Regions from separate parts of the Kitasatospora sp. NPDC091276 genome, predicted to be linked through region 2. Evidence: riboswitches for the same ligand, from Rfam matches in the RefSeq annotation. Region 2 holds a riboswitch; the other holds the start of a gene.

Region 1 (3,372 bases), on a different contig from region 2:
ACTCGGTGCGGAACCCGGCGTCGAAGGCGGGGGCGGTGGGGGTGGCGTAGAGCAGGTGGTGGACGAACCAGAGGGTGGAGTTGGCGACGCCGTTGTAGGCGCGGGCGAAGGTGTCGGGATCGATGTCCAGCATGCGGACGGCCTGGCCGCCCACGTCGTGCCCGGCGAGGTCGAGGCGGCCGTCCGGGGCCCCTCTGGCGGCCTGCCGGTCGGCCGCGCCGAGGGCGGCGCAGACCCAGACGGCGTCGGGGTCGTCGATGGCGGAGAGGCCGGAGACCAGGCCTCCGCCGCCGCGGCGGAGGGTCAGCGTGCCGTCGTCCGCGGTGCTGAACGACACCGGTCCCCGATTGGAGGCCACCAGGACGGGGGCGGTGCCGGTCGCACTCGAACGTTCGGTCGTGAGATCGCCCATGGTTGGTACGTTGCCGGGGCTCCGGAGCGGCAAACCCTTTCGGTGGGTGTTCAGTGTCGGGTCGCGTACTCGGGCACGGTGTGCATGGGCGGGCGTTCCAGGGCGGTCACCGGGTGGGTGTGGGCGGTGAACTCCCGGCTCTGCGGGTCGCGGGTGAACTGGGTCAGCAGCGGGTGGACCAGGTCGGCCGAGGCCTTCAGCCGGTGGGTGCGGTCGAGGCGTTCGAGGGCGGTGCGGTAGATGGTGGCGGCCATCCGGCCGAGGGCCTGGCCGTCCTGGTGCCGGTGGTGCCGGACGCCGACGTCCACCTGGGCCAGGGCGTCCAGCCCGACCGTCTCCAGCGCGTCGACCAGCAGGCCGAGTTCGACGCCGTAGCCGGTGGGGAAGGGGAGCCGTTCGAGCAGCGCGCGGCGGGCCGCGTACTCGCCGCCGAGCGGCTGGACGAAACCGGCGAGTTCCGGCCAGTGCAGGTTGAGCAGCGGGCGGGCGACCAGTTCGGTGACCCGGCCGCCGCCGGCCGGGACCACCGCGCCCTCGGTCTCCAGCGGCCGGTCGTACATGGCCTTGACCAGCTGGATGTCCGGTTCGGTCAGCAGCGGGCCGAGGATGCCGGAGACGAAGGCCGGGTCGAACTCGCGCAGGTCGGCGTCGACGAAGCAGATGATGTCGCCGCGGGTGACCAGCAGCGAGCGCCAGAGCACCTCGCCCTTGCCGGGGACGGCGGGCAGCCGGGGCAGGATCGCGTCGCGGTACTCCACCCGGGCGCCGGCCCGGGCGGCGACGGCGGCGGTGGCGTCGGCCGAGCCGGAGTCGACCACGACGAGTTCGTCGACCAGCGGGAGGCGCTCCATCAGCTCGCGGCGGATGGTGCGGACGATGTCGCCGACGGTGGCCTCCTCGTCCAGCGCGGGCAGCACCACGCTGACCGTGTGGCCGGTCCGGCGCTTGGCCTCCAGCAGGGAGTGCACCGGCCGGTCGACCGCGCTCCACGAGCGGCGGCGCAGCCAGGACGCCGCCTGCGGGAGCAGCGCGGGGGTCGGTTCGGCGGGCACGGGACTCTCCTCGGCGGGGTCGGTGGGACGCGCCATCTCGCGTGGCGGACGATCCCGTTCGGGGTTGACGCCTTCGGATACAGTCTTCGTACAGCGGCCGGACCTTTGCACGCCGGGGTCGCCGTTGAGCACCACCACAATTTCACAAGCTCATCCAGAGGGACTGAGGGAACGGCCCGTTGACGTCCCGGCAACCTTCTCGCGCGGCTGTCTGTCGACAGGCCCCGGCGGGACAGGTGCCAATTCCGGCCTGTGGCGCGACCGTGCCACGGGGAAGATGAGGAGAGAGGCCTCCGCCATCATGGCTATCGACACTGTCGCACCCGCATCCGTGGACCTCGGCCCCGCCACCGCGCTGTCCTGTCGGGAGTGCGGCACCCGCTTCCCGCTCGGTCCGAGCTTCGCCTGCCTGGAGTGCTTCGGCCCGCTGGAGATCGCGTACGACTTCGGCAGCGAGGACGCCGAGGCGCTGCGCCGCCGGATCGAGGCCGGCCCGAGCTCGATCTGGCGCTACGCGCCGCTGCTGCCCGTCCCGGCCGACGTCGCCACCAAGCCCAACCTGAACCCCGGCTGGACCCCGCTGGTCAAGGCGGACAACCTGGGCCGCGAGCTGGGCTTCACCGCGCAGCTGCACATCAAGGACGACTCGGGCAACCCGACCCACTCGTTCAAGGACCGCGTGGTGGCCTGCGCCATCGAGGCCGCGCGGGCCTTCGGCTTCACGACGCTCTCCTGCTCCTCCACCGGCAACCTGGCCGGCGCGGTGGGCGCGGCGGCCGCCCGGGCCGGCTTCAAGTCCTGCGTGTTCATCCCGCACGACCTGGAGCAGGGCAAGGTCGTCATGGCCGGGGTGTACGGCGGCGAGCTGGTCGGCATCGAGGGCAACTACGACGACGTGAACCGCTTCTGCTCGGAGCTGATCGGCGACCCGGCCGGCGAGGGCTGGGGCTTCGTCAACGTCAACCTGCGCCCGTACTACGGCGAGGGCTCCAAGACGCTGGCGTACGAGATCTGCGAGCAGCTCGGCTGGCGGCTGCCGGAGCAGATCGTCATCCCGATCGCCTCCGGCTCCCAGCTGACCAAGATCGACAAGGGGCTGCAGGAGCTGATCAGGCTCGGCCTGGTCGAGGACCGGCCGTACAAGGTCTTCGGCGCCCAGGCGGCGGGCTGCTCCCCGGTGTCGGCGGCGTTCAAGGCCGGCCAGGACGTGATCCGCCCGGTCAAGCCGGACACCATCGCCAAGTCGCTGGCGATCGGCAACCCGGCGGACGGCCCGTACGTGCTGGACATCGCCCGGCGCACCGGCGGCGCGGTCGAGGACGTCACCGACGCCGAGGTGGTGGACGCGATCCGGTTGCTGGCCCGGACCGAGGGCGTCTTCGCCGAGACCGCGGGCGGGGTGACCGTCGGCGTGCTGAAGAAGCTGGTGGAGACCGGCCAGCTGGACCCGGCCAAGGAGACCGTCGCGATCAACACCGGCGACGGCCTGAAGACCCTGGACGCCGTCGCCGGGGCCGGGATGACCGCCGTCATCCGCCCGACCCTGGCGTCCTTCCACGACGCCGGCCTCGCGTCCGCCTGAACACCCCCCACCCCGCTGGGCCCTGTCCGCTAGGAGAACCATGAGCGCCAACGTCCGTATCCCCACCATCCTGCGCACCTACACCGGCGGCGCCGCCGAGGTGGCCGCCGAGGGCGCCACCCTGGGCGAGGTCATCGCCGACCTGGAGAAGAACCACGCGGGGATCGCCGCCCGCATCCTGGACGACGCCGGCAAGCTGCGCCGCTTCGTCAACGTCTACGTGAACGACGACGACGTGCGCTTCGCCGAGGGCCTGGCGACCGGGATCGCGGACGGCGCCAGCGTCTCGATCATCCCGGCGGTGGCCGGCGGCTGCTGAGCCGCGC
Region 2 (3,372 bases):
CGCCCGGGTGACGACGCTCGTCCCGCTGCTGCTGTTCCTGCCGCTGCGCTTCCCGGCCTGGCTGGTGCTCGGCCTCTGGTTCGCCCTGCAGTGGTGGTCGGTCCACTCGGCCGGGCCCGGGGTGGCCTATCTGGTTCACGTGATCGGCTTCTCGGCGGGCTTCCTCTACGCCTGCACGGCGGTCAGCCACCCCCCGAGACGACCCGGCTGACGCCCGATACGCTGGCGGCACCCCACAAAGGAGCCCGAACAGTGATCACCGCCATCGTCCTGATCAAGACCAGTGTCGACCGCATCCCGGAGATCGCCGAAGCCATCGCGGCCATCGAGGGCGTCAGCGAGGTGTACTCGGTGACCGGCGGCTACGACCTGGTGGCGATGGTCCGGGTGCGCCGGCACGACGATCTGGCCGCGGTCATCCCGGGCCGGCTGAACAAGGTCCCGGGCGTGGCCCACACCGAGACCCAGATCGCCTTCCGCACCTACTCCCAGCACGACCTCGAGGCCGCCTTCGCCCTCGGCCTGGACGAGTAGGCCCCTCGGCCCCGCCGACCGGGCCCCTCAGCCCTGCTGACGCCCCCGGTCGACCTGCACGGTGGCGACGCAGCGCCCGCCCTCGTTGCGGTAGTTCCACGCGGCACCGTCCGTGACCAGCTCGCGCACGGCGGTCAGGAAGCGGTCGACGTGCTCGTCCGGGGTCCCGGCCCCGAAGCTCACCCGGATCGCGTTCAGGCTGCGCTCGCCGGGCAGCGACGGCTCGGGCGCCCCGCACTCGGAGGGGGAGACCTCTTCGTCCCCGAGCAGGGTGCGCAGCAGCGGGTGCGCGCAGAACAGGCCGTCGCGGACCCCGATGCCGTACTCGGCGGACAGCGCGGCCGAGAAGTGCGAGCTGTTCCAGCCCTGGACGACGAAGGACAGCACGCCCACCCGGGCCGCCTCGGCGCCGAACAGGGTCAGCACCTTGACCTGCGGGATCTCCGCCAGCCCGGCGGTCAGCCGGGCGATCAGCTGCCGCTCCCGGGCCTCCAGCGCGTCGAAGCCCGCCTCGCTCAGCGCCCGGCAGGCCGAGGCGATCGCGTAGGCGCCGATGACGTTCGGCGAGCCGGCCTCGTGCCGGGCCGGGCCGGAGTGCCACTGGACGGCCACCGAGCCGTCGCTCTCCCGGGCCACCGTCCGGGTCGCCCCGCCGCCGGCCAGGTACGGGTCGGCCGCGTCCAGCCAGTCCGCCCGGCCGGCCAGCACGCCGGCGCCGAAGGGCGCGTAGATCTTGTGGCCGGAGAAGGCGATCCAGTCGACGTCCAGCTCGCGCACCGAGACCCGGTGGTGCGGGGCCAGCTGGGCGGCGTCCAGCACCACCCGGGCGCCGTGCCGGTGCGCGGTCCCGGTCAGCTCGGCGACCGGCCACAGCTCGCCGGTCACGTTGGAGGCTCCGGTGACGCAGAGCAGCTTGGGGCCCTCGGGCGCCTCGGCGAGCGCGGCGTCCAGGGCGGCGACCGCCTCGGCGTGCGAGCGCGGCGCGCGCAGGTAGTGGACGTCGAGCCCGGCGTGCGCCCAGGGCAGCAGCGAGGCGTGGTGCTCGGTCTCGAAGGCGAACACCCGGGTCCCGGCCGGGACGGCCGAGGCGAGCAGGTTCAGCGAGTCGGTGGTGGCCCGGGTGAAGACCACCTGGTCGCCCTCGCGCAGGTCGAGGAACTCGGCGACGGTGCGGCGGCTCTGCTCGAACAGGTCGGTGGACAGCTGGGAGAGGTACCCGGCGCCGCGGTGCACGCTGCCGTAGTAGGGGGCGTAGGCGGAGACGTCGTCCCAGACCCGCTGGAGCGCCGGGGAGCTGGCCGCGTAGTCGAGGGCCGCGTACCCGACCTTCTCGCCGCTGGCGAGCGGGACCTGGACGTCGTGGCCGAGGACGGCGAGGGGGGCGCAGATTTCGGTGGCGATCGACATGAGGATGCACTCCTTCTGGGGGTGTGGGACCCCGGGAGTGCTAAGTCGTCGGGCGTCCGCGCTTGCCGCACGGACGATTCGCCGAGCGACCCGGTCCTCACCCAGGGCACCCCGCCACGGACGGAGGGTTGCCGGACAGCAAGCTGGGGCTTGACGCTGTCACTCATGACCTGGCCAAGACTCTAGGTCGCGCCCAGCGAGTGGTCAAACAGGCATCCACCATCCGGACAGCCGAGGAGCCCGCGCCGGCGTTCCGGCACGGGCTCCCAAGTACCGCCTCACACCCGGCTGGTGGCCTCCGACCAACGCCGCAGCAGCTCCTGCGCCGCGCCCGAGTCGATGGCCCGCTCGGCCCGCGCCATGCCGGCCGCGAGCTGTTCGGTGAGCGGCGCCTCACCCAGGTCGAGCGCGACCAGCGCCGCCGCCGTGTTCATCAGGACGGCGTCCCTCACCGCCCCGCGCTCGCCGGCCAGCAGCCGCCGCGCGACCTCGGCGTTGTACGAGGGGTCCGCCCCGCGCAGCGCCTCGATGCCGACCAGCTCGACGCCGACGTCCCGCGGGTCGAAGGCGGTCTCGGTGACGGTCCCGTCCCGCACGATCCACACCTGCGAGGTGGTGGTGATGGTCAGCTCGTCCAGGCCGTCGTCGCCCCGGAAGACCAGGCCGGTCGAGCCGCGCCGGGCGAGCACGCCGGCGATCAGTCCGGCGAGCCGGGTGTCGAAGCAGCCGATCGCGTGCGAGGTGACCTTGGCCGGGTTGGTCAGCGGGCCGAGGATGTTGAACGCGGTCGGCACCCCGAGGTCGCGCCGGGCGGTGGCGGCGTGCCGCATCGACGGGTGGAACTTGGCCGCGAAGCAGAAGGTCAGCCCGACCTCCTCGGCGATCTCGGCGACCCGCCGGGCCGACAGGTCGAGGCGGACGCCGAGCTTCTCCAGCACGTCCGAGGAGCCGCTGGCCGAGGAGGAGGCCCGGTTGCCGTGCTTGACCACCTTGGCGCCGGCCGCGGCCGCGACGATCGCCGACATGGTGGAGATGTTGACGGTCTTGGCCCGGTCGCCGCCGGTGCCGACGATGTCCACGGCCGGGCCGGGGATGTCCAGCGGCTCGGCGTGCGCGTACATCGCGTCCACCAGGCCGGTGATCTCGTCGACCGTCTCGCCCTTGGCCCGCAGCGCCACCATGAACCCGGCCACCTGGACGGGGGACGCCTCGCCGCTCATGATCCGGTCCATCGCCCACGCGGTGGCCGAGCGGTCGAGGTCCTCCCCCTTCAACAGCGCCGCCAGGACGTCCGGCCAGGTGCGGACCACCTGCGCGGGTGCGGTACCACCGTTCGCAGGGTTCACGTTCACCATGGCTGACTCCAGCTGTTGTCGGGTTCCCCGCGTCGGGGGGACGTCCGTACGGATGGAGTCAGCCTATCGACCGGCG

Evidence for each region. A riboswitch is a leader RNA that binds a small molecule or an ion and turns the genes downstream of it on or off. The one in region 2 is predicted to bind S-adenosylmethionine.
Region 1: linked by a shared signal. The riboswitch ahead of thrC (threonine synthase) and the one ahead of AB0O19_RS09225 (aminotransferase class V-fold PLP-dependent enzyme) in region 2 are both predicted to bind S-adenosylmethionine.

Annotation. Positions count from the first base shown of each region.
Region 1 is NZ_JBFBFU010000007.1:5,343-8,714, forward strand. It holds gene AB0O19_RS10870 (trehalose-6-phosphate synthase) at 1-412, opposite strand, end outside; gene AB0O19_RS10875 (glucosyl-3-phosphoglycerate synthase) at 463-1,464, opposite strand; SAM riboswitch class I at 1,612-1,748, shown strand; gene thrC (threonine synthase) at 1,766-3,046, shown strand; gene AB0O19_RS10885 (MoaD/ThiS family protein) at 3,087-3,365, shown strand.
Region 2 is NZ_JBFBFU010000006.1:3,760-7,131, reverse strand. It holds gene AB0O19_RS09235 (rhomboid family intramembrane serine protease) at 1-211, shown strand, start outside; gene AB0O19_RS09230 (Lrp/AsnC ligand binding domain-containing protein) at 253-534, shown strand; gene AB0O19_RS09225 (aminotransferase class V-fold PLP-dependent enzyme) at 562-1,941, opposite strand; SAM riboswitch class IV at 1,995-2,112, opposite strand; gene trpD (anthranilate phosphoribosyltransferase) at 2,220-3,296, opposite strand.